DNA from 2 places in the Planococcus alpniumensis genome. Region 2 is predicted to be linked to the other one. Evidence: a T-box and tRNA genes for the amino acid it is inferred to sense, from the RefSeq annotation. Region 2 holds a T-box; the other holds one or more tRNA genes.
The links. A T-box is a leader RNA that pairs with one kind of tRNA and senses whether it is charged. The one in region 2 lies ahead of G3255_RS07440 (valine--tRNA ligase), so its partner is inferred to be a tRNA-Val.
Positions count from the first base shown of each region.

Region 1: it has a tRNA-Val gene. The T-box ahead of G3255_RS07440 (valine--tRNA ligase) is inferred to sense a tRNA for this amino acid. The anticodon was not compared.

Region 1 is NZ_JAAMTH010000001.1:2,250,882-2,266,004, forward strand. Features, by position in the region: gene G3255_RS11505 (aldehyde dehydrogenase) at 1-610, opposite strand, end outside; gene G3255_RS11510 (Gfo/Idh/MocA family protein) at 631-1,551, opposite strand; gene G3255_RS11515 (hypothetical protein) at 1,649-1,786, shown strand; gene G3255_RS11520 (thermonuclease family protein) at 1,930-2,649, shown strand; gene G3255_RS11525 (2'-5' RNA ligase family protein) at 2,665-3,171, shown strand; tRNA gene G3255_RS11530 (tRNA-Val) at 3,269-3,341, shown strand; gene G3255_RS11535 (TRAP transporter permease) at 3,453-5,486, opposite strand; gene G3255_RS11540 (DUF1850 domain-containing protein) at 5,476-6,000, opposite strand; gene G3255_RS11545 (TAXI family TRAP transporter solute-binding subunit) at 6,079-7,056, opposite strand; gene G3255_RS11550 (phosphatidylglycerophosphatase A family protein) at 7,186-7,770, opposite strand; gene G3255_RS11555 (alpha/beta hydrolase) at 7,877-8,599, shown strand; gene G3255_RS11560 (YjcG family protein) at 8,675-9,193, shown strand; gene G3255_RS11565 (GNAT family N-acetyltransferase) at 9,194-9,622, shown strand; gene fabI (enoyl-ACP reductase FabI) at 9,667-10,437, opposite strand; gene mgtE (magnesium transporter) at 10,540-11,910, opposite strand; gene prpE (bis(5'-nucleosyl)-tetraphosphatase PrpE) at 11,998-12,735, shown strand; gene G3255_RS11585 (RluA family pseudouridine synthase) at 12,732-13,607, opposite strand; gene G3255_RS11590 (NAD kinase) at 13,612-14,421, opposite strand; gene yjbM (GTP diphosphokinase) at 14,418-15,095, opposite strand.
Region 2 is NZ_JAAMTH010000001.1:1,453,051-1,468,173, reverse strand. Features, by position in the region: gene G3255_RS07450 (ATP-grasp domain-containing protein) at 1-765, shown strand, start outside; gene G3255_RS07445 (ATP-grasp domain-containing protein) at 762-1,556, shown strand; gene G3255_RS07440 (valine--tRNA ligase) at 1,594-4,227, opposite strand; T-box leader at 4,308-4,525, opposite strand; gene G3255_RS07435 (AbrB family transcriptional regulator) at 4,547-5,596, opposite strand; gene hemL (glutamate-1-semialdehyde 2,1-aminomutase) at 5,829-7,115, opposite strand; gene hemB (porphobilinogen synthase) at 7,117-8,097, opposite strand; gene G3255_RS07420 (uroporphyrinogen-III synthase) at 8,094-8,780, opposite strand; gene hemC (hydroxymethylbilane synthase) at 8,773-9,702, opposite strand; gene G3255_RS07410 (cytochrome C assembly family protein) at 9,721-10,551, opposite strand; gene hemA (glutamyl-tRNA reductase) at 10,712-12,094, opposite strand; gene yihA (ribosome biogenesis GTP-binding protein YihA/YsxC) at 13,492-14,073, opposite strand; gene lon (endopeptidase La) at 14,070-15,123, opposite strand, start outside.

The DNA.
Region 1 (15,123 bases), 800 kb from region 2:
CCGCTTTCATGACCACTTTCCCGACCGGCACGCTGCCGGTAAAGAAAATATAATCAAAGGAAGCATGGATCAGTGCGGTCACTTCCTCGCGTTCTCCTTCGACCACTCTCACATAATGCGGCTGAAAACTTTCCTCTAAGACCGTGCGGATGACGCGTGCGACGTTCGGCGTCGCTTCAGAGGGCTTGACGACGGCGCAATTACCAGATGCCAGGGCGCCGACGAGCGGTTCCATCGCCAATTGGAACGGATAATTAAACGGGCCGATAACCAGCACCGAGCCGTATGGTTCACGGATAATGAAGCTTTTGGCAGGCTGGAGGTGGATTGGCGTTTTTACTTGTTCGGGCTTCATCCAATTTTCAAGATGCTTAGTCATATGGCCAATGCTATCGAGCACAAAGCCTATTTCCGTGGCATATCCTTCAAACTCGCTTTTTCCAAGGTCCAATTGCAGCGCTTCGATAATGTCATCTTCATGGGCTTGAATCGCAGACTTTAGGCGCTGCAGCTGCGCAATGCGGAAATCCGCCGATTTTGTCACGCCTGTAAAATAATAGCCTCGTTGATCAGCTATCATATCCTCTACATCATTCGCTGTAAAATTCACTGTTAAAAACCTCCTGTGGGTCATTTCAATAATTGGTCGATATAACGCTGGACGACTAAACCTTCGTCAAAACCGACGAGGAACGTCGATTGTTCTTTCATTTCATCGAATAAGGAACGCACGGTTTTTTCCGTTTGCACTTCTACACGTGTTTTCCCCCGTTCTTCGCGGTACAAACGCGACCAGTTTTCAAGCGTTAGCACTCCGTCATCACCATACACTTTAAATTGCAACAGTTCGTTCTGCCCTGCCCCGCTCATGCCAGACAATAAAAAAGGCGAACCTTGCTGCGTCTTGCCGTGGGCGATGATTCCGGTTTCACATTTCTCAATATCTTCGGGAAAATCCACTTGGTGTGCGGAAATCTCCAATGTCCCGAACAGGCGATGCATTAACTGCAAATAATGAGGGAAGACTTCCCGCACAAATCCTCCTTGGTCCCTGGAGGCAATCCACGGATTTTGCTGCCATGCCCGCGGCCACTCTGGAAACACCGTATGCAATTCGATACGGCGGACTTTTCCAATATCTCCGCTTTTGATGCGCATCGCCATGTCGCGAACGATCGGCGAATACATCAACGGGAAATGCATGGCGGTGTGGATCCGGTTGTTCGTCGCGGACTCTGCCATCGCCTGTGCCGCCCGTGCGTCTTGGGCAAGCGGCTTTTCGCACAATACATGCAAGCCCCTTCTTGCAGCAGTTTCTGCAAGCTCCGCATGGCTGTTCGGCGGTGTGCCGATGTAGACCCAGTCGATGTCAGCTTGGAACAGTTCGTCCAAGGAGTCGGTGACGGCTACGCCGTAGTGCTCTTCGATGTAGTTTAGCCGATTCCTGTCCGTGTCATAAACCGCTTCGATTTGTGCTGCGTCATCTTGTTGGATTTGCTTGATGAGGCGCTCCCCGACAATTCCCGCTCCAATAATTCCAATCGCTATCAAAACCATCGCCCCTTTTTTGTTTCATTGTTTATAAGTGTAACCTTGTGGGGTATAGAATAGTCAAACAATTACATTCGAAAGAATAGGAGGAAACAACATGAATGAACAGAAAAACTGGTGGGAGCCGATTTTTACGGGAACATTGGAAATGGGTGTCGATAAAGAAAAGCTGGAAACCATCAACGAAGACAGCCTATTATACTTCGGTGAAACCACGAGCACGTTGGAGCAATGAAGATGCCCAACCATTTGGCAAGTACATAGCAGCGCTTGATCCCGTCCGATTGGGAGCAAGCGCTTTTTTTCATGGTATCCTGTCCGTTCATTGTCGCCTGCACTTGTTTTCGCTATAATTTGATTTAGAAAGCAGGGATTGCCATGAAGTCATTCGTCTTATTATTGATCAGCCTGCTGGTGTTGTCGGGATGTACTTTTCCTGGCACCACCGATACAGGCGGCACTGCCGGCAGGACGGCTGTAGAAGTCACCGATGTCATCGACGGGGACACGGTCAAAATCATCTATGATGCCAAAGAAACCACGGTCCGTTATTTGTTGGTCGATACGCCGGAAACAAACCATCCAAGATTCGGCGAGCAGCCACTCGGTCCACAAGCGACCGAGCGCAACCGCGAACTGATCGAACAGGCGAAGCAAGTCGAAATTGAATTTGATGTTGGCGACCGGTTTGACGATTACGACCGCCTGCTCGCGTATTTTTATGCTGATGGGGAAAGCATACAGGAGCAATTGCTTGAAGAAGGCTTTGCACGAGTTGCCTATATCTTCCCGCCGAATACACGCTATGTCGATGAATTCCGCGACGCCGAGGCCGAAGCGAAAGATGCTGAAATCGGTATTTGGGAATTTGAAGATTATTCGACAGACCGCGGATTCAATGCAAATGCTTACGAGCAAACTGAAGTAGATGGCACCGATACCGCTGATGACTGCCGCATTAAAGGCAATATCAATCGGAGCGGCAATAAAATTTATCACATGCCCGGCTCTCCTTCCTATGAAGGGACCAATCCTGAACAATGGTTCTGTACGGAGCAGCAAGCAAGAGATGCTGGTTTCCGCAGTTCCGGCCAGTAAAAAAGGAGGAATACGATGCAATTGCTTGTCCTGCGCCTTGATTACCGCAGCTCTACAACGATCGAAAACCTGCAAAGACAGCTACGCCAACCGAATTCCAAACTAGCGTTGCAATTGCCGCATATCCCGCTGCTGATTTTTGAAAAAACCGCTCCGCATCATTTGAAGGCAGCACTGGAACCGATTGCCCAAAAAACCGCTCCCCCTTCTTTCCATGCCAGCGATATCGGATTTTCCAAAGACGGCGCGCGATTTTATTTGCAGGTCCATCCAAATGAAGCACTCGGTGAATTATACAGCTCATTGAAATTGGCAGCCCATGAATATTCCAATGGCGCTGATGTGCAGTGGCAGCCGCATGTCCCGCTCATCGGCAAGGTCCCCGCTCCGTTTTGGGGCCCATTGTTTGCAAGGTTGGCGCTGGAATTTGACCATCTGGACGGAACGGCCGTGGCGCTGGAATGCTGGTCCGTGATCGGCGATCGCACGACAATCGAATGGAGCCTGTTCTTGAAGAGTTGAAAAACAATGCCGGTTTTAAAAAGCCGAAAGTTTTTTCACAAAAGCTATTGTCTTTTTTTAAACTGGCATATATAATAATAAATGTCCTTGAGATTGCGATTCCTTAGCTCAGCTGGGAGAGCGCTACCTTGACAGGGTAGAGGTCGCTGGTTCGAGCCCAGTAGGAATCATCTAAGCATGCTACGCGCTGCACAAAACACCAACCGGTAAAACGGTTGGTGTTTTTTTATTATTTCCACAAACAAAAAAAGATGGGAGCCCGAGGGCTTCCATCTTTTTTATTATGCAGTTTGAGGTCTTTTCGTCTTTTTCTCTCTCGACATCCATTGGATCGCGAACAAAATGATAAAGACAGCCGCCCCGATAAGATCCGTAAATCCTTCCGGGTAGATCAAGGCAATTCCTGTAACAAATGTGATGATTCGCTCAATCCAATTGAGCTTGCGATACCAATAGCCGATCAAACCGGCCCCGATGGCGATCATGCCGGTGATGGCGGTGATCAATACCCAGATCAATTGGGTCCAGGTCGTGTCAATCATCAACAGTTCTGGCGACAAGACGAACATATACGGAATGATAAATGCCGCAATGGCCAGCTTCGCCGCATTGAACCCAGTCCGTATCGGCTCCCCTCCGGAAATCCCGGAAGCTGCGAAGGCAGCGAGCGCGACCGGCGGGGTGATATCTGCGATGATCCCGAAATAGAAAACGAACAAATGCGCAGACAGCGCAACGACGATTGGAACAGCTGCGCCAGCAGGCTCATCGACCATCAGCAAGGTAATGATGGCAGGAGCAGCAATGGTGGACGTGATGACATAGTTAGCCGTTGTCGGCGATCCCATACCAAGCACAATGGCTGCGAGCATGGTGAAGAACAATGTCAACAGGACGTTCCCGCCAGATGCGGAAACGAGTCCGTTTGCCAAGGACAGGCCAAGTCCGGTTTTGACGACCACTCCAACAATAATCCCTGCCGTAGCTGTCGCTGCTGCGACCGCAAGTGCAGTTCTGGCCCCGTCCACAAGAGCGTGGATGATGTCTTTAAAGCCAAGGCGTGTTTCTTTATTGAAGGCACTGACAAAAATCGTCAGCAAAATACCGTATAATGCCGCTTGCATCGTCGGGATTCCGACCAGCAAGAACAAGATGATCGCAAGAATCGGCGTCAACAAATAGATTTTTTTCAATACTTCCTTGCGGTCCGGCATTTCTTCATGCGACAGACCTTTCAAGCCGATCCGTTTCGCCTCGAAATGCGTCATGATCCAAACGCCTGTGAAGTACAGGAGTGCCGGAATGGCTGCCGCTTTGGCAATTTCCCAATAAGTGACACCGCCGATAAATTCGACCATCAGGAACGCTGCCGCTCCCATGATTGGAGGCATCAATTGGCCGCCTGTCGAAGCTGCTGCTTCAACGCCGCCAGCAAATTCTTTCTTATATCCAAGCTTTTTCATCATCGGGATTGTATAAGACCCCGATGTAACAACGTTTGCAACCGAGCTCCCTGAGATCGTCCCTTGCAGGGCACTGGAGAAAATTGCCACTTTTGCCGGGCCACCGGTCAGATTTCCGGCTAGCGACACGGCGAGGTCATTGAAATACTGCCCAACCCCTGTCTTGACCAGAAACGAACCGAATAACAGGAACGTAAAGATGAACGTCGCAGAGACCCCGATCGGCGTGCCGAGAATCCCGTCCGTTGTATAGAACATCAACTGGATTAAGGATTCCAGGTCCTGTCCGCGGTGGCGCATAAACCCTGGAAAATACGGCCCGAAGAATCCGTAGGTCAAAAACAGTATACCAATGACCGTAATCGGCATCCCAACGGCCCGTCTTGTTGCTTCAAGTGTTAAAATAACGGCTAAAATCCCGACAATCAGATCCAGCTCAGTCACGCGGCCAATGCGGAACACCAAATCATCGTACATGATCGGCCAATAAGCGCCGACACCGATAGATAATAAGGCGAATATGTAATCGTACCAGGCCACTTTATGGCGCGCACCTTTCCGGCGGCGCATTGGGAATAGGATGAAAATGAGCGATAGTGCGAATCCTAAGTGGACAGAGCGCTGGATATACGCTGTGTATTGGCCGAAGATGGCTGTATACAATTGAAACAATGAAAAGGCCAAAAGCCCATAAAACACGACATGTTTGATTATGCCTGATAAATCACGGGTGTTCGATTCCGGATCGTATTTCTGGAGAAGTTCTTTTTGCTGCTCCTCTGAAAAGTGGCCTTCGTCTTCAGGCGGAAGTTTTTTCTTTTCTCTTTCTTCTGGCGATAGTTTATCGCTCATAGATGTTCACTCCTTCTAATTGCTGATAAATGGATAAGCGCTGGGCACGGAATGTATAGATCTTGCCTCTTTCCAAACTGTTCTTCAAGTCCAGTTCTTTTCCCCCGTATAGGAAAGCGAGTTCCGCGTCCACGTCCCCGACTAGCAACCGGAATTCGGGCAGCTTCCGCTTCATATCCTTAATAAAGTATTTCCCGTCTTTTTCGACAAAGCGCTCCCCTTCTCCTGCATTAGACGGCATGCCGATATTGAAATCTTCGTACTCCAGCTCCGTCATCACCAGCTGCCCCTCATCATCAAGACGGTAACTTTCGATGACATCCGATAGATGGATCGAATGCGTATAGCGGATCTTGAAGCGGTCTTCTACCACTGGAATGCGCGTTGTAATTTCGTTTGTTTCCGAATCGATGAAGACGAAGTGTTTCTGATATGGGATGAAGAAAAGTGCGGAGCAGATAAGGGTGAGGATGGTTAATATTAGAAGGGCTTTGAGAATCCTATTATTCCACAAGATGATTCCCCCCTAGTGACAAAAAATAAATAACGACGATAAAGCTTTCGCTTTATCGCCCGTTATTCTGATCAATTCTTATTGGTTTACTTCATCGAAGTAACGCTGAGCGCCAGGATGGATGTCGATCCCGATGCCGTCTAGAGCTGTTTCAGCCTTGATGAAATCAGCTTTAGCGTGTTGGATTTGATCTGTGTTTTCATAAATTGCTTTTGTGATGTCATAGACCGTATCTTCAGAAATGTCGTTTTGGACGACAAGCATGGCAAGAACGGAAACTGTCGGGACATCTTCAGTCAATCCGTATGTGCCAGATGGAACTACATCCTCTGCATAATACGGGTATTTCTCGATCAGTTCAGCAGCCTTATCTTCTGCTACTGGAACGATATTTACATCGGAAGTGGCACTCAAACTTTCAACTGCGCCAGTTGGCGTTCCAGCTGTGATGAACGCTGCATCGATTTGTCCAGATTGCAAGCTTTCCTGCGACTCGCCAAAGTCCAAGTTCTGCGCATCGACATCATCCATGGTCATCCCGTGGATTTCAAGCAATTGCTCAGCATTGATATAGGTACCTGAACCAGGTGCACCGACAGATACCGATTTGCCTGCCAAGTCTTCAAACGCCGTGATGCCAGACCCTTCAGTCGTGACGATCTGGATCGTTTCTGGGTAAAGAGCTCCAATAGCGGAGACGCTGTCAATGACTTCCCCTTCGAACATGTTCGAACCTTCAGATGCGTAGAAAGCCGTGTCTGTCTGCACAAAAGCGATCTCGCCCGTGCCATCAGCAAGGGATGTCATGTTCGCTGCAGATGCCTGGGACACTTCGGCAGTCGTATCGATGCCTGTCTCATTCTCGATGATCGTCGCCATCGCTCCGCCAAGCGGATAATAAGTACCTGTTGTTCCGCCAGTCAATACACTGATGAATTCCGGCTCAGCTGCTCCGCCGCCTTCTCCTTCATCTGCTGCATCGTCTCCACAGCCTGCCAGGAATACGGATCCGGCCAAAGCGACAGTCGCATAGAATCCAAACTTTTTGTTTAACATAAATCGGCCTCCCTTTATCTATAGTTTCTTTCACCCTTCATATTACCATGACTTTCTGTCCATCTGTCAATTTAATTTTTTCAAATGGAATCGGTTTCAAACCAAATTTATGGCAATAAAAACCTTTTTTTATATTTCCGCTCCGGGCACATGAGTTTCCGGCGTCGTCTCTTCAGGAGTTAGATCTTCGAAGCTTCTGCCTTCTTCCTCTAAGTCGCGTGTGCGATGCGCGATGCGGGCAGAGGCACACGCCGCGATACTCGAAACAAGGTCATCAAGAAACGTGTGGACGTGCTCCCCATATTTCGTATCGAGCTTATGGATAATGCCGGTTTTGTTTTTGTCCAAATGCCCGAATGTTGTCACGGCGATGCTGCCATAAGTGAGTACAGCGCCGAGACCAATCATTTCATCGACCCCGAACAAGCCTTCATCCGAACCGACGATTTGTTGAAGCGGCTGGGACAATTTGCCTTGCTCCGCCAGTTCATCGAGTTCAATGCCGACCAGAAGAGCATGTTGCATCTCCCGCTTGCGTAAGACGCTTTCGACCGACTCGATGCAATGGTCCAGCGTCAACCCTTCATTAAAAGGCAATTGCATTTCCAACACGATTTTTGCGATATCTTCTTTCGTAACGCCCCTTCTTTCCAAAGCTTCATGCGTCGCTTTGGTCACTTCTTCTGAATGCACACGGAAACGTCCTCCATCCATAATGCCATCCCCTCTCTCTATTTGGATTTGTCTTCCCGTCCATTATACCTTGCATGGGGGAATATGTTACAATTTTTGTACAATAGAATTAGAAGGAGGCAACATCATGAACAAAGGAAGCGTAGAAGATTTCACGCTTTACAGCGATGCCTTGGGAGAAGACATGCAAGTACTCGTCCATTTGCCGTCAAATTATTCTCCCCTTTATAAATACAGCCTCGTCATCGCATCGGATGGCAAGGATTATTTCCAACTCGGCCGTGTGCCGCGTGTCGTTGATGAATTGCTGGAAAATCAGGAGATTGAAAACATCATCTTCGTTGGCATTCCATATAAAAGCGTGGAAGACCGCAACCGAAAATACGAACCGACCGGCGAACAGCATGCCGCTTATTTGCGTTTCTTGGCTCACGAGCTGGCGCCTTACCTCGATGAGAAATACCCGACCTACCAAGTCGGCATGGGCCGAACATTGATTGGCGATTCGCTGGCAGCCACGGTTTCCTTGATGGCTGCACTGAAATACCCGAATATTTTCGGGCGTGTCATTCTCCAATCGCCGAAAGTCGGGCCGGAAATGATGCAAGCTGTCGAGAAGTTTTCGATGAACAATTCGTTCACGGTCTATCATGTCATCGGCTCGGAAGAAACCGAAGTCAAACTGACCAACGGGGAAACCGCCGACTTTCTCACGCCGAACCGCGAGTTGAATGAGTTGATGAAAAATAAAGGGTTTTCGCTGTTTTACGAAGAATTCAAAGGAGACCATACATGGAAATACTGGCAGCCTGACCTGAAACGGGCGCTGCTGATGAATTTCGGCATGTAGGCCTTAAGGAAACAAACTGAACAATTTGATATAATTGAAGAGCAAGCATTTATTAGATGAGGAGGTCTATTGATTATGAAATATGGCATTGCAGCATTTCCATCGAAAAAACTACAAGACTTGGCGAATTCCTACCGGAAACGCTATGACCCGCATTACGAATTGATCACGCCCCATATTACATTGAAAGGGCCTTTCGAAGCGGATGACTCAGAAGTAAAAGCAATGGCGGAAGAGCTTGGCAATATCGCCAAACGCCAAAAACCGTTCCGTATCCATGCAACGCGCGTCAGCACGTTCACGCCGGTGACAAACGCTTTGTACTTCAAGATCGAACCTTCAAAAGAGCTGATGGATCTTCACGAAGACCTCCACTCCGATTTTCTTGGCGGCATGCCGGACCATCCTTTTGTGCCCCATATCACCATCGCACAAAAACTCTCCGATTCGGAGCATGCTGATGTCTACGGCCAATTGAAAATGGCCGGAATCGATCACGAAGAGACAATCGACCGCGTCCACCTGCTCTATCAATTGGAAGATGGTTCGTGGACTGTGTACGATACATTCCGGTTGTCAGGAGATGAAGCTTAATTGCAAAAAGTAAAAATCGTTGAAACCGAACTCGAAAAAGAACAGGCTTTTGAAATACGCCGAAAAGTTTTCGTCGATGAGCAAGGCGTCGCCCTTCATGTGGAAATGGATGAACATGACGATAGCGCCACTCATTTTATCGGTTATGAACTGGAACAGCCGATTGCCGCTGCCCGGATCCGCGAATACGAACAAGGCGTCGGCAAAGTCGAGCGCGTTTGCGTGTTGCCTGAATACCGCGGACATCACTTCGGGGCGGAGATGATGGAACAGCTGGAGGAATATGCCCGCTCGATCGGCTATTTCCGCTTGCAACTCAATTCCCAGAGCCATGCCATCCCGTTTTACGAACGGCTTGGCTATGATGTGGTCTCTCCCGAATTCATGGACGCCGGCATTCCCCACCGACAAATGGAAAAAACCCTATAATAAAAAACCTTCCGGAAAACTCCGGAAGGTTTTTTTCATGCGTTTTATAAGACGTGATAGCCGCTGTCGACGTGCAAGACCTCGCCCGTGATGCCGCGGGACATATTGCTGAACAAGAAGACGGCCGTGTCGCCGACTTCTTCCGGTGTCGTGTTGCGGCGAAGCGGTGCTTTCTCTTCGATTTCACGCAAAATCGAGTTGAAGTCGCTGACGCCTTTAGAAGACAATGTGCGGATCGGGCCGGATGAAATCGCATTGACGCGGATATCATGCTTGCCAAGATCCGCTGCCAAATACCGGACAGACATTTCAAGCGATGCTTTGGCCACGCCCATGACATTATAGTTCGGCATAACGCGCTCTCCACCGATGTATGTCAAGGCTACGATGCTGCCGCCTTCTGTCATCAATGGTTTTGCGTATTTCGAAACGATTGTCAATGAGTACGAGCTGATGTTATGTGCGAGCAAAAAGCCATCGCGCGATGTGTCCGAAAAGTCGCCTGATAATTCTTCGGTTTTCGCGAACGCGATGCAATGCGCAAGCCCATCAATTTTTCCAGCGCTTTCTTTGATCGTATTGAAACATTTCTCTACGTCTTCGTCGCTGGTCACATCACACGGCAAGATTTGCTCATGCTTGCCATCGAGTGTCGCGACCAAATCACGCACCGACTTTTCAAAGCGCTCTCCTGCATATGTAAAGATCAAATTCGCTCCAGCCGCATCCAATGAACGCGCAATTCCCCATGCGATGCTGCGCTTATTGGCAACCCCCATGATGACGTATGTTTTATCTTTTAATGAAATCGACATATATATACCTCCTAATATTATTACCTGGTACTAATATTACCCCATAAAAAAAGAAAGTGCAATTGCACTTTCTGGGATCTTGCTTCATTTAGCCCTATACCGTTATAAATTCGTCAGGAACGTCGTCGCCAAGCCCAAATAAATGAGGATGGAAATGATATCGTTCAAAGTCGTGATGAACGGCCCGGATGCGACGGCAGGATCGATCTTCATCCGGTGAATCAATAACGGGATAAAGGAGCCGGCCAATGTCGCGACAAAGATCGAGCTGGCGACCGCAGTGCCGACCAACATTCCTATGAGTAATTCAGACTTCCAAAAATAAACGAGCCCCACGACAACGATGCCGCAGATGACGCCAGTAATCAAACCTGTGCCTGCTTCGCGGAACAATAGCTTCATCTTGCTTTCTTCTTCGATGTCACCCGTCGCAATACCGCGTACGGCAACCGCGAGTGCCTGCGTGCCGCTATTTCCGGCCATCCCTGCAATCAACGGGATAAACACGGCGAGCAGCGCCACTTCGTCGAGCGTCGCTTCGAACATGCCCATCAAATTCGCTGTCAGCATGCCAAGGAAAGTCAGCAAGATAAGCCATGGCAAACGTTTTTTCGCTGCTGTCAGCGGTCCGCGGTCAAAGGTATCCATGTCGGATACGGCAGCCAATTTGGAATAGTCATCAGACGCCTCTTCATCCAACACGTCAATGATATCATCGACTGTGATGATGCCGAGCAGATGGTCCTGGAAATCCACGACCGGAAGTGCGAGAAAGTCATAGTCTTTGATCATGCGCGCGACTTCTTCCTGGTCTTCGCTTACCTGGACACTGACGACACGGTCGTTCATGATCGCTTCGATCAAGGTGTCTTCATCTGCAACGATCAAATCGCGCAATGTTACGATGCCTGATAATTTGCGGTCTTCATCGATGACAAAGACGTAATAGATCGTTTCGGCGTTCGGTGCGGCATTTCGCAGGATATTCATCGCCGAACGCACCGTCGAATTTTTCGGGATCGCGACAAATTCCGTTGTCATAATCGATCCGGCTGTATACTCTTCGTAATGGAGCAAGTCCTTGATCTGCTGGGCGGATTCCTTGTCCATGATCGTCAAATAGCTGGCGACTTGGTCTTTGTTCAGTTCATTGAGTACATCGACTGCATCATCGGTGTACATATAGGACAGGATATCGGATGCATAGCGTGTATCCATTTCCTTGAACAGATCTTCGTATTCGTCATCGTCCACTTCAATGGCTTCAAAAATATCCGCCATTTCTTTCGGAGAGAGATACTGATAGAGCAATTGCCTCGTTTCTCCGTCCGCTTTTTCGTAAAAGCTTGCTTGGTCGTATGGATGGTGGGACAAAAATTCTTCTCGGAATGCTTCGACATCCCCTTTATTCAGTAATTCATGCAATAATTCTTCGTTCAGTTCCTCGTCACGGATCTTCGTTTCGTCCATCATGTATACTCCCTCCTTTCAATCATTTCAGCTTTATTCCAGATATGCGTTACACTGAAATCAGCATATCGCCTATAGGAGCTGAAGAGTATGAATTATGATGTTATTGGTGATATCCACGGCTGTTTTGATGAGCTGCTCGAATTGATTGAACAGCTTGGATACCAATTCGAAAATGGCCTTCCTGTACATCCCGAAGGCCGCAAGCTTGCCTTTGTCGGCGACGCCATGGACCGCGGCCCAAAATCTCTCGACGTCCTGCAGCTATTATTCGCCATGCAGGACGCGGGCATCCTTTATTATTCCCCTGGCAATCATTGCAATAAACTGTATCGCTTTTTCAAAGGCAATCCGGTCGAGCTCCTGCACGGCTTGGAAATGACCGTAGCGGAATGGCGCCAGCTTGAACAAGGCGCGCAAAAACAGTTCAGGAACCGGTTTATCCGTTTTTATGAAGAGCTTCCGCTTTATCACCGATTACAAGAGGATTTGATTGTCGTCCACGCCGGGCTGCGCCAGGATATGATTGGGCTGCCACTGAGCCGCCGCATCATCACGTTTGCATTATACGGCGAAATCACCGGCAAGTACCATTCCGATGGGCGTCCCGTTCGCGGCAATTGGGCGAAAAGCTACCAAGGCGAACCATGGATCATTTACGGCCACACGCCGGTCGCGACTCCTTATTTCAAGAATCGCACCGTCAATATCGATACCGGCTGTGTATTCGGAGGGCATTTAACTGCCTTGCGTTTTCCGGAAATGGAGATTTACCAGGTCCCGTCAACACAAGTTTATCAGCCAGACCGCTTTCATCAGTACGATTAGACCAGTGCCAGCATGTCAGCAGCAAGAGCGGATGCAAATGCCAGCCGCTTCCCGGAGACAGGATGATCGAGTTGCAATTCTGTGCAATGCAGCGCTTGCCTGTCGATCAACTCGCGTCCGCCGCCGTATAAATCATCCCCAAGCAGCGGGTGCCCGATATGGGCTAGATGGACACGGATCTGGTGTGTCCGGCCAGTATTCAATTTCAGCCGGACATGGCTGATGCCGCCACCCGACTGAATCAATTCCAGCTCGGTCTCGGCGAACTTGCCGTCTTCCCTTACCTCGCGTTCGATGATGCTCGTACCTTTTCGGGCAATCGGGGCGGTGATTATCGCTTTTCCTGCTGCCACTTCGCCGTGCACAAATGCTTCATAGCGCCGGTTCATGCGCTTTTCCTGTTGCTGAATAGACAGCAAATGATGGATATGGCGGTTTTTCGCGATACATACCAGCCCTGAAGTGTCTTTATCAAGGCGAGTTGCGATATGCAATGTGGACGGGATAGCATGACGCTCGAAATGGCCAGCGACAATATTCGCCAGGCTGCCGAACGGCTGTTCACGCGACGGAATGGTGTTTTGCCCTGGCGGCTTTTCGACAATCAACAACGCGTCGTCTTCATAGACGATGGCAAGCTGCCCTGCTTCTGCCGTCAAGCCTTTGCCTTGTGTTTCTTTCGGAAAAATAACGGTCACGGCATCCCCGACTTCGAGCGGATGCCTGACCGTCACTTCCGAACCGTTGACCAGCAAATGGCCTCCGCTATACTTCACAGAAGCCAAAGTCCTTTTGGAAATCCCATAATCTTGCAGCGCTTCCCGCAGCAAGCTGCGTTTCGTTGCAGTGAACTCTACTTGAAATGCTTTCATATCCTCAATCCTCCGACAGTTCGCTGTCGATGAATGAGTCGTGCACGCGGCGCCAGAACGGAAACGCGCGGAAACGGGCGAAGCGCACTTTTTCTTTCGCTACGCGATACTCGATCGATTCAACGTCTTTATGCAGCAATTGAAGATGATCGATCGTCACCATGAAATCCGGCGCCTTCACCGGAAGCAAAGTGCATCGGTGATGGGACGGCAACACCAGCGGCGAACCGACAGTCCGGAATACCCGGTTGTTGATTGAAGCCATTTCGGTCAGTTGCATCGCCGGCAAGGACGGATGGATAATCGCCCCGCCAAGCGCTTTATTATACGCTGTGCTTCCTGAAGGCGTCGACATGCACAATCCGTCCCCGCGGAACCGCTCAAAATGGCTGTCGTTCAGAAAGACGTCCATGACAAGCGTGACATCCGGGGATTTTACGGTCGATTCGTTTAAAGCTAAATAAGTGGAAGACTCCTGGTCGCTCCGGTAATGCACCGTTACTTCCAGCAAAGGATATTCAATGACTTCGAATTCCTTTTTCGCGATCGCCAAGACCAGCTTCTCGATTTCAATCGGCTTCCAGTCCGCATAAAACCCTAAGTGGCCAGTATGGATTCCAACGAATGCGACAGCATCCAAACGGTCGCTGTATTTATGGAATGCATGGAGCAAAGTGCCGTCCCCGCCAATCGACAAGACGATCTGCGGAGATTCCTCGTTCCACTCCATGCCGAAATCCTCTAAGTATTCACGGGCCTCCTCCATCAATCGATTGGATAGATTATCACTTCTCGATATGATATAAAATTTCATGTATCCTTTCGACCTCCTTCCCCATCCGCCGGAAATCGTGTTCCCGGAGATTCTTTGTATTCGCTGAAATATGCTTGCGCTTCTTGGATTTCATCCCTGATCTGCGTCATTTCCTCGTCGAGCTGGAATGCCGCTTCCGCCGCACGCTGCAGCCGAAGCTTGATCTCCTCGGGGAATACCCCTTTATACTTATAGTTCAAAGAATGCTCGATCGACGCCCAGAAATTCATCGCCAAGGTACGGATCTGGATTTCTGCGAGGATCAGCTGCTCGCCGTCGATGGTTTGCACAGGATACTCGACGATGACATGATACGAACGGTAACCGCTTTGCTTTTCATGTGAAATATAATCTTTTTCTTCCACAATGCGCAAATCATTGCGCTGTCGCAAAAGCTCTACGACTGTTTCGATATCTCCAACAAATTGGCACATCATCCGCAATCCGGCGATGTCCTGTAAATTGCGGGCCAATTCTTCTGAGGGTTCAAACAATAGCCCTTTTTCCAAGGTCTTATCATAAATGCTCGCCAGCGGCTTTACACGTCCGGTAACGAACTCAATCGGTGAATTCGTGTTATTCGTTTCAAATTGTTTGCGCATGCCTTTGAATTTCACTTTCATCTCGTCGACCGCCTGTTTATACGGCGCCAAAAAACGATTCCATTGCCCCATGTCTGGCCCTCCTCACTGCTTTGCCCAT
Region 2 (15,123 bases):
CAAGTGTCAATCAAGAAAAATTACGAAATCCAAATGTCGCTGTCTGAACAGCAGTCGTTTCCCGATTTTGCGGTGCTGCTCGACAAAGACATTTTGCTCGGCTATTTTCTTAAAAGCCGTGGGGTTCCCGTTTATAACGATCCGGCGATCATCGACTTATGCGATAACAAAGCCACGCAATACATCCGCTTGGCGGAAAGAAAAATCCCGATGCCGAAGACGATCGTCGCTCCGAAAGTGTATCCGAACTTCACGATCCAAGGTTCCGGCTATTTTGAAGGCGTATTGGCTCAAATCGGCTTGCCGATGATCATCAAGGAAGGGCACGGGTCGTTTGGCATGAAAGTGTATTTGATTGAAACGGAAATTGAGTTTTACGAAAAAGTCGAAAGCCTATCCGGAATCGATTACGTATTCCAAGAATTCATCGCGGAAAGCCGCGGGCGCGACATCCGTGTCAATATCGTCGGAGAAAAAATCGTTGCGGCCATGAAACGACAATCCGATACCGACTTCCGTGCGAACATCACAAACGGCGGCCGGGCGTTCCCAGTCGAACTGACTCCCGAGCAACAACAACTCGCACTGGAGGCGGCACAAGCAGTCGGTGCCGTATTTGCCGGCGTCGATCTGCTATACGGACCGGACGGCCAAACGCTCGTCTGTGAAGTCAATGCGGCTGCACATATCCGCAATATCCTCAATGTCACAGGCATCAATGTCGCAGATGAGATGATCCGCTATATCCAGGAGGATTTGGCATGATCTTTTTATACGAATCCGCCGCTGCGCAGCACAATCAAGGTTTTATTGATGAATTAAAGCGCTTTTGTTCAATTGAGTTACTCACCTGGGACGATTGGAGCGATTCGGGGCTGGAACAATTACTTAAGCGTGTCCAGGGGCAATCGGTGTTTTTTCGCGTACGCCAGCCGCATGCGGCGCGTTTTTTGGAAGACCGCGGCGTACGGCTCATCAACCGTGCAGAAGTGAACCGCATCGCCAACGACAAATGGCAGAGCCATCAATTTCTGCAACTGCTCGGCGTGCCGGTGATCCCGACACAGAAAACGCCGCTCCCAGTGCCTTATGTAAGCAAAACTGCAGACGGCCATGGAGGCCAGGAAGTTTGGCTCGTGAAATCCGCTCAAGATATGCCGGACACTAAAGTACCTCTCCTCTATCAGCCTGTCATCCCGCATATAGCCGATGTCCGGGCATACGTCATCGGCAAGGAAATCGTCGGTGCAGTCAAACGCAGTGCCACTGATTCATTCAAAGCGAATTATTCACTTGGTGCTAGCGCTGAAAGCTTTGAACTGACGGCTGTCCAACGGCGAGACATTGAAAACATTGCCAAAGCGTTGAAGAGTGATTATATCGGCATCGATTTTTTGTTGTTGGAAGACGGCCGCCATGTGTTCAATGAACTTGAAGACCCCGTCGGCGCCCGCTCCTTTTATCAAACACATGAGGACAATATCGCCGAGCTCTTGGCACAACATTTTACGAAACTGGAACAAAACTATCCGTTCCGCGAAAGTGACCGGAACTAAAAAAGCGATTCCCCAATTCGGGAATCGCTTTTTTCTATTACAGGTTCTTCAATTCTTCCATGCGTTTTTCAACGGTTGCGTGCTTCTCGAGGTAATCCGCTTCTTTCTTGCGTTCCTCTGCCACTACCGCTTCCGGTGCTTTCGACACGAAGCGTTCGTTCGACAATTTGCCTTGAACGAGTTTGACTTCCTTCGCCCATTTGTCGAGTTCTTTTTGCAGGCGTTTCAATTCTTCTTCGATGTCGATCAAGCCTTCAAGCGGCATGAACAATTCCGCTCCGGACACGACCGCTGACATCGATTTCTCTGGTGCTTCGATGTTGTGGCCAATCGTCAACGTCTCCGGGTTGCAGAAACGTTCGATATACGCTGCGTTTTCTTCGAGCACCGATAAAGTTGTCGCGTCTTTCGCGCTGATCGTCATCGGCACTTTCTTGCTCATCGGCGTCTGGACTTCCGCGCGGATCGTGCGGACCGAACGAATAACGTCCATCAATAGCTTCATGCTGTCGGCTTTTTTCACATCACTCAGTGCCGGGTCGGCTGTCGGCCAAGCGGCAATCGTGATGGATTCGCCTTCAGTCGGCAAGTTCTGCCAGATTTCTTCAGTGATGAACGGCATGAACGGGTGTAGCAAACGCATTGTGTTATCGAGCACGTAAGCGAGCACCGAACGCGTCATCGCTTTTGCCTGCTCGTCTTCTCCGTACAATGGCAATTTCGCCATTTCAATATACCAGTCACAGAAATCATCCCAGATGAAATTGTAAAGCAAGCGGCCTACTTCCCCAAACTCGTAGCGTTCCGCAAGGTCTGTCACTTGTTCGATCGTTTCGTTGAGGCGCGTCAAGATCCATGTATCAGCCACGGATTTCTCGCCGGACAAACCGATATCTTTGTGCTCCATGCCTTCCATGTTCATCATTGCAAAGCGCGAGGCATTCCAGATTTTATTGGCAAAGTTCCAAACCGACTCGACTTTGTCGTTCGAGTAGCGCAGGTCCTGCCCTGGAGATGATGCAGTCGCCAGGAAGTAGCGCAAGGAATCTGCACCGTATTCCGAGATCACGTCCATCGGGTCGACGCCGTTGCCGAGTGATTTCGACATTTTGCGTCCTTCCGCATCCCTAACGAGGCCGTGGATGAGCACGTCTTTGAACGGTTTTTCACCAGTGAATTCAAGTGCCTGGAAAATCATGCGCGATACCCAGAAGTTGATGATGTCATAGCCCGTCACGAGTGCATCGGTCGGGTAGTAACGGCTCAACTCATCGTTTTCTTCCGGCCAGCCGAGTGTCGAGAACGGCCATAGGGCGGATGAGAACCACGTATCGAGAACATCTTCATCTTGCGTCCAGTTTTCTGCGTCCGCCGGTGCTTCGTGGCCGACATAGATTTCGCCGGTTTCGTTATGGTACCAAGCCGGAATCTGATGTCCCCACCACAATTGACGCGAGATGCACCAATCGCGGATGTTTTCCATCCAGTGCAAATAGGTTTTTTCGAAACGGTCCGGCACGAAATTGACGCCGTCTTCGCTCTTCTGGCTGTCGACCGCTTTCTTCGCGAGTGGCTGCATGTCCACGAACCATTGTGTCGATAAATACGGTTCGACGACTGCACCGCTGCGCTCGGAATGCCCGACGGAATGAAGATGTTCTTCAATTTTGAATAAAACGTCCATATCCTGAAGGTCTTTGATAATTGCTTTACGGCATTCGAAGCGGTCCATGCCTTCGTATTTGCCGGCGTTTTCGTTCATCGAGCCGTCTTCATGCATGATGAGAACGCGTTCCAAATTGTGGCGATTGCCGATTTCAAAGTCGTTCGGGTCGTGGGCCGGCGTGATTTTCACGGCACCGCTTCCGAATTCGCGGTCGACGTAATCGTCTGCAACGATTTCAATTTCACGGCCGATGATCGGCAAGATGACTTTTTTGCCGATCAAATGCTGATAGCGTTCATCTCTCGGGTGAACCGCGACTGCCGTATCGCCAAGCATCGTCTCAGGGCGAGTCGTCGCAATTTCAATATGGCCAGAACCATCAGCCAACGGATAGCGCATATGATAGAACGCACCTTGTACGTCTTTGTAGATCACTTCGATATCCGAGATTGCTGTTTGTGTCGCCGGGTCCCAGTTGATGATGTATTTGCCACGGTAAATCAATTTCTTCTCGTATAATTTGACGAATACTTCGCGCACCGCTTTGGACAAGCCTTCGTCCAAAGTGAAACGCTCGCGTGAATAGTCAAGCCCCAGGCCAAGTTTCGACCATTGCTGGCGGATATGGCCTGCGTATTCTTCTTTCCATTTCCACGACTCCTCAAGGAACGCTTCGCGGCCCATATCGTGGCGTGAACGGCCTTCTTCTTTCAGCTTGCCTTCGACTTTCGCCTGTGTCGCGATGCCGGCATGGTCCATGCCAGGCAGCCACAACGCATCATAGCCCTGCATGCGCTTCATGCGGGTCATGATGTCCTGCAAGGTGGTATCCCAAGCATGCCCCAAGTGAAGCTTGCCCGTGACGTTCGGCGGCGGGATGACGATGGTATATGGCGTTTTGCCGCTTTCCGGTTTCGCTTCGAAGAATTTATTGTCCACCCACCAGTCGTAACGCCCTTGTTCGATTGCTTGCGGTTCGTATTTCGTTGATAATTGCTTGCTCATCCAAATTCCTCCTCTTGGCCAACATGCGGCACATTTTCTGTCGAACTTAAAAATGAATACAAAAAAACTCCTGTCGTCTCGTAAAGGACGAAGGAGTTTTTCGCGGTACCACCTTTATACACAGGCAGAATTCGCCTGGCTCTCAAGTTCGATAACGGATTCGCATCCGGTTCCCGCTACTCATTTCACGGCAACTGCTCCGAGGTGACATTCAAATGCGGAACATGAAAGCCTTTCACCACTCGGCTTTCTCTCTGAAATGTCCCGGACACTTTACTATCCTCATCAACGCATCAATATCCTGTTAAGCTTATTGTACTCAATAGCCTGATTTAGCGTCAAGCTTTTTCACGTAGTAGGCGACGAGTGGTGCCGCAATGAGCAAGATGAAGAACAGCCGGAACAGATGTAAGCTCGTCACCAGCGGCACATCCGCCCCCGCTTCGAGTGCGGTAATCGTCATCTCGGCCATGCCGCCGGGAGCTGCACTCAAGAAAAAGTCGAGGAATAGATACTCTGGCAATAACCATTCGAGCCCGTAGGCAATACCCGCAGAAAAAGCGATCAGCAGTACCGTGTTGAGAAACACCGCCCCCGCAATCCGCCCGTCCAAGGAATCGCCGAGCTTTTCCATCGATAAACCAAGATGCGTCCCGATCAACACTTGCGCGATAATGATGACGAGACTCGGCAAATCAATTAAATCGCTGCCGGTCAAGGTCTGGACGACCGCCATCGCAAGAACCGGCGCCATCAATTCACGTGCTGGAAAAGAAATGCGCTTCATGATCCAGAATAATACGTAGCCGAAGACAAGGGCAATGCCGAATGCGTAAGGTGAGAACTGGAAGCCCGCCTCCACAATATCGCCAGAAGCCCGCCCTGATAAAAGTCCTGCAGCGAGCGGCACGGTAAAGACGATAAGCAGGATGCGGAAAGTCTGCATGACCGACACGATCGTCACATTGGCGGATTTCACGTCTTCAGAAATGAGCACCATCTGCGACAAGCCTCCCGGCATCGATCCGAGCAACGCCGTCGACATCGTCACGCGCGTCATGCGCTGGAACAACCAGCCGAGCCCTAAGGAAAACGCGACGACCGCGATGGTCATGATAAACATATACGGCAGATCCGCCGCCATCAACAATACCGACTCCTGGGTAAAGGCTGCGCCGATCTGCACGCCAAGCAGCAACAACCCAAGCGTCCGGAATACTTTCGGCCAGTGGAACTTCATATCGGTCACTTGCCGCAAGATAAGAAAAGCCGCCATCGGGCCCAACAGCCACGGCAGGAACAAACCAGTCAGGCTCAACAAAAAGCCAGCGCCCAATACGATGGCCAAAGTCATTAGAAAACGTTTCAATGCGTTACCAACTTTCACTAATTAAAAGATCTATTAGTTTTATATTACCAGACTATTAGACATAAAATGAATTTCCCTCTATAAATCAATCCATCAACTCATAAGTTTTGTCACGCTTATGGTCAATATATTGCTCTTCCTTCCGCTATCCGGAAACAGTGCAAAGATTTGTTTATAAAAAAACCGCCCCCGAAAGCCAGTCTTTCTAGCCTTCAAGGACGATTCTTCTAATTTATCTTGCCAGTTTCGCAAACACATTATGGAATGCTTGCACTGTGCGTTCGATATGTTCAGGTGTATGGGCAGTCGATAGGAACATGCCTTCAAACTGGGATGGTGGCAAGTAAATGCCTTCTTCCGCCATTAAACGATAGTACTCCGCAAACAACTCCAGATCGGAACTCGAAGCCGTTTCAAAGTTCGTCACTTCCTCATTCGTGAAGAAGAAGCCGATCATCGAACCAGCACGGTTGACCGTATGCGGGATATTGTATTTTTCAGCCGCTTCGCGGAAACCTTTTTCCAGCTGGTCACCACGTTCAACGAATGTTTCGTAGCTTGCTTCGTTCAAACGCGATAATGTCTCAAAACCTGCACGCATCGCGAGCGGGTTTCCGGACAGTGTGCCCGCCTGGTAGATCGAGCCGCTTGGTGCGACTTGTTCCATGATTTCGCGTTTGCCGCCAAATGCGCCAACAGGCAACCCGCCGCCGATGACTTTGCCGAGGCACGTCATGTCCGGCGTGACACTGTAATGGCCTTGTGCACAATTATAGCCGACGCGGAAGCCAGTCATGACTTCATCGAAGATCAAGACGGTGCCGTTTTCATGCGTCAAGTTGCGCAGCTCTTGAAGGAATCCTTCAGCTGGCGGAACGACGCCCATATTGCCGGCGACCGGCTCGACGATCACTGCCGCCAAATCATCTCCGAACTCCTGGAACGCTAGGCGCACGCTTTCCAAATCGTTATAAGGAACCGTAATCGTGTTTTTCGCCACAGATTCCGGTACGCCTGGAGAATCTGGCAAGCCGAGTGTCGCAACGCCAGATCCCGCTTTGATCAATAGGCTATCGCCGTGGCCGTGGTAACAGCCTTCAAATTTCAGGATCTTGTTGCGTCCTGTATAGCCGCGCGCTACGCGAAGTGCGCTCATCGTCGCTTCTGTACCGGACGATACCATACGGACCATTTCAATTGATGGCACGCGCTCTTGGACGAGTTTTGCCATATCGTTTTCAAGGATCGTCGGTGCGCCAAATGAAGTGCCAAGTGTTGCCTGTTCCTGGATGGCTTTCACCACTTCAGGATGGGCATGGCCCAGAATCAGCGGGCCCCAAGACAAGACGTAATCGATATACGTGTTACCGTCGATGTCCGTAATGGTTGCTCCGCTGCCGGATTGCATAAAAATCGGTTCCATATTGACCGATTTAAAGGCGCGCACCGGGCTGTTGACGCCGCCTGGCATCAGTGGTTTTGCTTCTTCGAATGCTTGTTTAGAGTGTTCGTATCCCATATTATTTTCCCTCCAGCCAGCGTACCGCGTCTTTTGCGTGGTACGACATCAGAATATCTGCCCCAGCACGTTTCATGCTGAGCAAAGTTTCAAGAACGATTTTTTCTTCATCGACCCAGCCGTTTTGCGCGGCTGCTTTAACCATCGCGTATTCACCCGAAACATTGTAAGCGACGATCGGGATGTCAAAGTTATCGCGAACTTCGCGGATAATATCAAGATAAGACAACGCCGGTTTGACGATCATGAAATCTGCGCCTTCATTAACATCGGATGATGCTTCGCGAAGTGCTTCCATGCGGTTTGCCGGGTCCATCTGATAGGTTTTGCGGTCGCCGAATTGAGGCGTAGAATGCGCCGCTTCACGGAACGGTCCGTAGTAAGCAGAAGCATATTTCACGCCGTATGACATGATTGGAATATGGCTGAATCCGGCTTCATCAAGGCCGTAGCGGATCGCTGCGACAAAGCCGTCCATCATGTTCGATGGCGCGATAATATCTGCACCGGCTTTTGCTTGGGATACCGCTGTACGCGCCAACAAGTCGAGTGACTCATCGTTTAAGATGACGCCGTCTTCGATGACGCCGCAATGCCCGTGGTCTGTATATTGGCATAGGCACGTATCGGCGATGACAACGAGTTCCGGATGGCGCTGTTTGGCAAAACGGATCGCTTCTTGTGTAATCGCGTGGTCGTGATAAGCTTGCGAACCGACTGGGTCTTTATCTTTCGGAACACCGAAAAGAATGACGGACGGGATGCCGAGCTCAACCACTTCATCTAATTCTTCGCCAAGGCGGTCGATTGAATAATGGTAGACTCCTGGCATTGAAGAAATTTCTTTTTTATAGTTTTCGCCTTCCACAACAAAAATCGGATAGATGAAATCCTCTTTTTGTACGGAGGTTTCACGGACCATTGCACGAAGATTCGCTGAACCGCGCAGACGGCGGTGACGATCGAATTTCAAGTCTTTCATAAGTTGCAACTTCCTTTCGCTATTGTCTGGATGATTTCAAGATACGTATAAGTTTCAGGGCGGAAATGGACCTCTCCACCCGCTTCGATGATGGCTCGTTCGGTAATATGCCCAATCGCGGCAGTCTGGATGTCCTTGAAATTTCCACCCGCTTCCCGGTAAGCAGAAACTGCCGAAGGGCTAGCGAAAATAATCGTGACATCGGACATCCCGGCGAGCGCTTGTGCATTGTTGTACTTCTTGACGGTATCATAGACAGTCCATTCATCGATCACTAGCGGCATCGACAAAATCGTGTCTTTGGCGAGAGCCCCCCTGACAAACAAACAGCGTTCCTTGCCGGCGATGTCCGGAAATTCCTGGACAAAGACATCGGCACTGAACGTTGAAGGGATGAAGTCGACCGGATAGCCGTGTTTTTCCAGTATTTCAGCGGTCTTATCACCGACAGCCGCTATTTTCGCATCGGTTTCTGGACGCAGCTTGCAAAAAGCTTCTGCGCTGTTGCGGCTCGTGAAAATCAGCCAGCCATAACGCTCAAAATTAGGCGCACGGGTGTTTCGCAGTACCGTCTCGATCAGTGGATAATATTCCACCTGCGCCCCGTTCTGCAGCGCAAGCTCTGCCGCTTCTTTCGGCAAACGGCTGCCGGTAAAAATGATGACCGGTTTTTTCTTACACATTGTTTTCGGCGATGACACGCTGGATCAAATCATATCCGCCTTGTGCGCTGATTTTTTCAGCTACGATGCGGCCTGCTTCAATCGGGTCTTTGCCAGCCGCTGATTCTTTGTACACTTGGTCGCCTTCTGGAGCCGAAATCAATCCTGTGAAGGAGATTTCATCACCTGAAACCGTCGCATATCCTGCAATCGGCACTTGGCAGCTACCGTTCATGTCTTTAAGGAATTTACGCTCCGCCGTCACGGCCAGTTCTGTTTCTTTGTCGTTCACTTTCGCTAGTTCCGCAAGAAGCTCTTCGTCGTCTTCACGGCATTCAATGGCGAGTGCGCCTTGCCCGATCGCCGGTAGACAGTCTTCTGTATTCATGAATTCAGTGACGATGTCATCGCTCCAGCCCATACGTTTCAACCCAGCAGCTGCCAGAATGATGGCATCGAAATCACCTGCATGGAGCTTCGCGAGGCGTGTATCGATATTCCCGCGGATCCACTGGACATCAAGGTCCGGGCGCAGTAAAAGTAACTGCGAGCTCCGGCGCAAGCTGCTTGTGCCGACGACAGCGCCGACTGGCAAATCCATCAATTTCACATGGTCATTCGCAATGAAGGCGTCACGCGGGTCTTCCCGGTCCGGGATACAGCCGATGACAAAACCTTCGGGAAGAACAGCTGGCATGTCTTTCATACTGTGGACGGCGAAATCGATTTCCTTGGCATAAAGCGCCTCTTCGATTTCTTTGACGAAAAGCCCTTTGCCCCCCACTTTTGACAATTGAACATCCAGGATGCGGTCGCCTTTAGTGACAATCTCTTTAATCTCGAATTCAAACGGCGCACCTGCCGCTTTCATTTTCTCAATGAATTGGTTGGTTTGCGTCAACGCAAGCTTGCTTCTTCTTGACCCTACAATGATTTTTCTCAACTGAATCCTACCTTTCTATTAATACCAAAAATGAAATTCCGATAAACGACTGCCGAAAAAGAAATTAATCAGCAATATCAAAAACGCATACAAATGGGCCCAGGCATAGTTCATGCCATTCAAGTTGCCTCGCCGGTGACGCCATAGAATAAAGCTATAGACAATCAGCAGGATAAACGAACCCACAATTTTTACATCTAAAATGGAAAATTCCTCGAGCGACACGACTGCCCATTGGAAGCCGAGAACGAGTGAGACGAACAGCATCGGGATGCCGACCAAAACGGAAATGGTCATGCCCTGTTCGGTCTGCCCGAGTGACGGCAGGCTGCTCCATTGCTTGGTCCATTTCTTTTGCTTCAATAGCCTGTACAGCAGCAGGTGAAGCGCAGAAAAAACGAACGATAACGAAAATGCCGCATAGGACAGGATGGCGAACGTGATGTGGATGAACAACAACTCCGACACCAAGGCTTCCCCGACCGGCGACCGTTCGATCTGAACCGGCGCAAATGTATGGATAACCATAAAGATGAATCCGATGATATTGATCAAAAATACCGCAAAATCAAAACGGTAGAAAATCCGCAAGACGAGCGATAGCGTAACCAATAACCACGCATAGAAATAAATGCCTTCAAACAAAGTCAGTACCGGAAAGCGCTGTGTCTCTACGATGTAGAGCACCAGGAACACGGTCTGCAATAACCACACGGCCCCAAGAAGTGACATGGCAATCCGGATGGCTTTTTTCGTAGTATATAAATAATCGACAAAATAAAAGACAAGGCTGATAGCATATAGTATAACCATAGCTTCATGCAGCCTTGCCATTGTTATATCAGCCATCCTATTCCCCTTCGTTTCCATAATTAAAGGCGTTTCGCCTCTACATTTTAACATATAGATTCGAAAACGCCTCATTATAAGATAGCTCTATCCCGCATTTGCGGCCCGGTTGGGTCATTTACAGCGAGGAGATGAAAATCCACGCTAATTGGAAATATTTTTAAACAGTATAGCCTGGATTTTCTTGTCCTTGCAGCGCTTCTTGCTGCTTTTCAAGGCGTGCACGCTCCGCTTTTTGGCGCGTCGCAAGCGCTTGTTTTTCACGCTGCTCCTCGACTTCTTCTTCAATGCCGAAAATCTGCATGAACATTTCAAGCTGTTCGCGTGATTTCTTCGCTGTACCCATTTCCTTGGCCTGCAAAATCGGCTCTTTCAATAATTGGTTGATGATCGATTTCGTATGCTTATTAAGGATCTTCTTCTCGCGATCTGTCAAATCCGGCATTTTGTTCTCGATGCTTTCCATCGTTTCCGCCTGAATGCCAAGCGCTTTCTCACGCAATGCGGAAATGACCGGAACAACGCCTAGCGTGCCGAGCCAGTCGTTGAACTGCTCTGCTTCTTGGTCGATCATGACGGCGATCTGTTTCGCCGCGCGTTCACGTTCAGCGAGGTTCGCTTCGACGATGCCTTGCATATCATCAATATCATATAGGAAGACATTCTGAAGATCGCCGATGCGTGGATCCATATCACGCGGTACCGCGATATCGACCATAAACAATGGCTTGCCTTTTCTCAGCTTCTCGACAAACTGCATCAATTCGAGATCGATGACGAAATCCGTCGAGCCTGTAGATGAAATCAAGATGTCCGCTTCCAGTAATGCGCATTGCAATTGATTCAAAGGTTTGGCCATTCCGCCGAATTTATCAGCGAGCACTTCCGCTTTCTCGAATGTGCGGTTGATGACCGTAATGCGGTCCGCTCCGCTGCCTTGCAGGTTCTTAATGGCGAGTTCGCCCATTTTCCCTGCGCCGAGAATGACGACATGCTTGTTTTTCAATGAACCAAAGATTTTTTTGCCAAGCTCAACCGCTGCGTAAGAAACCGATACTGCATTCTCGCCGATCGCTGTTTCGTTATGCGCACGTTTTGCCAGCGTCACCGCTTGCTTGAACAATTGGTTGAACACGGTTCCTGTCGTACCGATCTCTTGGCCTGCGAGGAAACTGGATTTCACTTGGCCGAGAATCTGCGTCTCGCCAAGGACCATCGAATCGATTCCGGCAGTGACACGGAACAAATGATCAATCGCTTCGTCCTGTTCATGAAGGAATAAATACTGGGAGAACTGCTCCATCGGAATGTCGAAATAGGAAGCCAGAAATTGCTTCACGTAAAAACGGCCGGTATGCAGCTGGTCCACGACGGCATAGATCTCCGTCCGGTTGCATGTCGATACGATGACGTTCTCCAATATGCTTTTTTGTTGTTGCAGGGCTTGCATCGCTTGCGGAAGCTCGCTTTCAATGAACGATAGCTTCTCACGGATCGATACAGGCGCTGAACGGTAGTTGACCCCGACTACGAGTGTATGCATGGGCTTAAAACACCTTTCGCGTTCAATATTTCATTTCCCTAAGTATACCACTTTTCCATCAGATTATGCCTGCGATTTTGTGAACAAGGCATGAACCTGCTTGAACTTTGCTTTATCGTACAAGGGTTTCCGCTGTGGAAACTCCACTTTATAATCATTCTAAACTTAAGCTAATTACAATTCTAGCAAAGCGATTATGGTGTCACAAGTATAACGCTCGTAGTCGGAATTGACTGTGAACTTATGCACAATGAATGGTGATTTTCATGGTGTTGAATCGGGAAGAAGTTATGTGAATTACCGAATTTAAACAGGAAATTCTTGTGGTGGAGATTGCGCTTCAAGGGGACGCTTTAGGCCCGCAGGATGCGGGTCATGCAGCCGATGCGACAGGACGTCGCGTTTTCGGCTGCCCGGGGGCCGGCTTCAGCCGCTTCCCTCGCTAGCGCTCAGTCCAGGGTCTTCAGCTCGTCCTGATCCCTCCAGAGTCGCCCCTTTCCGCTCCATCTCTAGTTTTAGAGAGGAAATGAAATTCATCACACACTGAAGTAAGCGTGAAAAATTTTAATCGTCTTCGTAAATTCAAATTGAACAGCGCACGGAACTTCTCTGCAATATCAGTCCAGCTAAGCGTCGCCAAGAGCGGATGAAAACAATTAACAGTGACACTTCATCGCAAACCACATCCAATGAAAACTAAAAGCCGAACCGTGCATACGGGCGAGCCGAAGCAATAAGACAAATGTTCTTCTTGGCTTAATGCGGGAGGCATGCCCCAAGCGGAGGGCGGCTAGCTTCACGATGAAGTAATCATCGGCTGATTCATTTCACTATCAAGTCCAGCTAGGTGCCCCCCAACCAGCGGATGAAGTCAATCAACAGTGATACGTCTTCGCACGCAATGTCCAATGAAATCTAAAAGCCGAACCGCGCACACGGGCGAGCCGGAGCAATAAGACAAGTGTTCTTCTTGGCTTATTGCGGGAGGCATGCCCCAAGCGGGAGGCGACTAGCTTCACGATGAAGTAATCATCGGCTGATTCATTTCACTATCAAGTCCAGCTAGGTGCCCCCCACCAGCGGATGAAGTCAATCAACAGTGATACGTCTTCGCACGCAATATCCAATGAAATCTAAAAGCCGAACCGCGCACACGGGCGAGCCGACGCAATAAGACGAGTGCTCTTCTCGGCTTATTGCAAGAGGCATGCCCAAAGCGGGAGGCGACTATTTTATGAAGAAATAACCGACGAGCCATTCATCTCGCTCGCTTGTCTAATTATCTTGTCTACAAGGTGTGTCAGCTATTCGCTGCAACTAAAAAACAGGACCCGGAAAATCAATGATTTTCCGGGTCCTGTTTTATTTCAAGCCAGTCAGGTGAACTCCCTGCTTGCTTACATGCGTTTTTCGATTTCCTGCCAGGCGGCTTCTTGACCGAGCCCGGTTTCGGAAGAAAAGACGATTAATGGATCGCCTTTCTCCATATCCAGTCCTTCACGGACGATTTTCTTATGCTTGTCCCATTTGCCTTTCGGGATCTTGTCGGCTTTCGTCGCGATGATGATACACGGGATACCGTAATGTTTCATGAAATCATACATCATCTGATCATCTTTGCTCGGCGGATGGCGAAGATCGACGATTTGGACCACCGCGCGCAATTGCTCGCGGCTTGTAATATAGGTCTCGATCATCTTGCCCCATGCTTCGCGTTCGGTTTTGGATACTTTTGCGTATCCGTAGCCTGGAACGTCGACGAAAAACAAGTCCTCTTCGATCTTATAAAAGTTCAAAGTTTGCGTTTTGCCGGGCTTGGACGAAATACGCGCCATGCTTTTGCGGCCGATGAGCTTATTGATAAAAGACGATTTTCCGACATTTGAGCGTCCAGCGAGCGCAAACTCGGGAAGCTCGGTTTCCGGGTATTGCGCTGGGCGAACCGCACTGATTACCAGTTCTACGTTATGGACCTTCATTCTTTTGCTCCTTCCAGCGCAATTTCCAGCGCTTGTTCCGCTTGGCTGACGAGGTGGAATTCCAATTCTTTACGAATTGTTTCTGGAATATCGTCGAGGTCGCGTTCATTTTCCGCAGGGACGATAATCGTCTTCAATCCTGCACGGTGGGCGCTCAAAGTTTTTTCTTTCAGCCCGCCGATCGGCAAGACACGTCCGCGAAGCGTGATTTCCCCTGTCATGCCGACGTCGCGGCGCACGGGCCGCTTCGTAAGTGCGGAAACGAGCGCTGTCGCAATTGTCACACCGGCGGATGGGCCGTCTTTTGGAACGGCTCCTTCCGGCACGTGGATATGAATGTCGTGTGCTTCCTGGAAATTCGGGTCGATGCCAAGCGATTCCGCCTGGGCACGGACAAACGATAGCGCTGTTTGTGCCGACTCTTTCATGACGTCGCCCAGTTTACCGGTCAATTGCAGCTTGCCTTTGCCTGCAGATAGCGACACTTCGATTTGTAAAGTGTCACCGCCGACAGCGGTATAGGCGAGGCCAGTCGCAACGCCCACTTGGTTTTCACTTTCAGCCACGCCGTAGCGGAATTTCTTCTTGCCGAGATAGTTCTCGACTTCTTCCGCGCCGACCGTCACGTGCTCTTTTTCTCTCGAAACGATTTGCTTGGTCACTTTTCGGCAAACAGAAGCGATTTGGCGTTCCAAACCGCGCACGCCAGCTTCCCGCGTGTAATAGCGGATCATGGAAACGAACGCTTCTTCTTGGAAATCCAATTGCTCCGGCGTCAAGCCGTGTTCTTTCAATTGTTTTGGCGCCAAATGGTTTTTGGCGATCAATTTCTTCTCAAGTTCTGTATAACCTGCAATCGAAATGACTTCCATGCGGTCCCGCAGCGGCCCTGGAATCGATCCGAGGTCATTGGCGGTCGCAATGAACAACACATTCGACAAGTCATAGCTTTCTTCGATGTAATGGTCGCTAAAGGAATTGTTTTGTTCCGGATCCAATACTTCAAGCATCGCTGACGAAGGGTCGCCCCGGAAGTCATTGGACATTTTA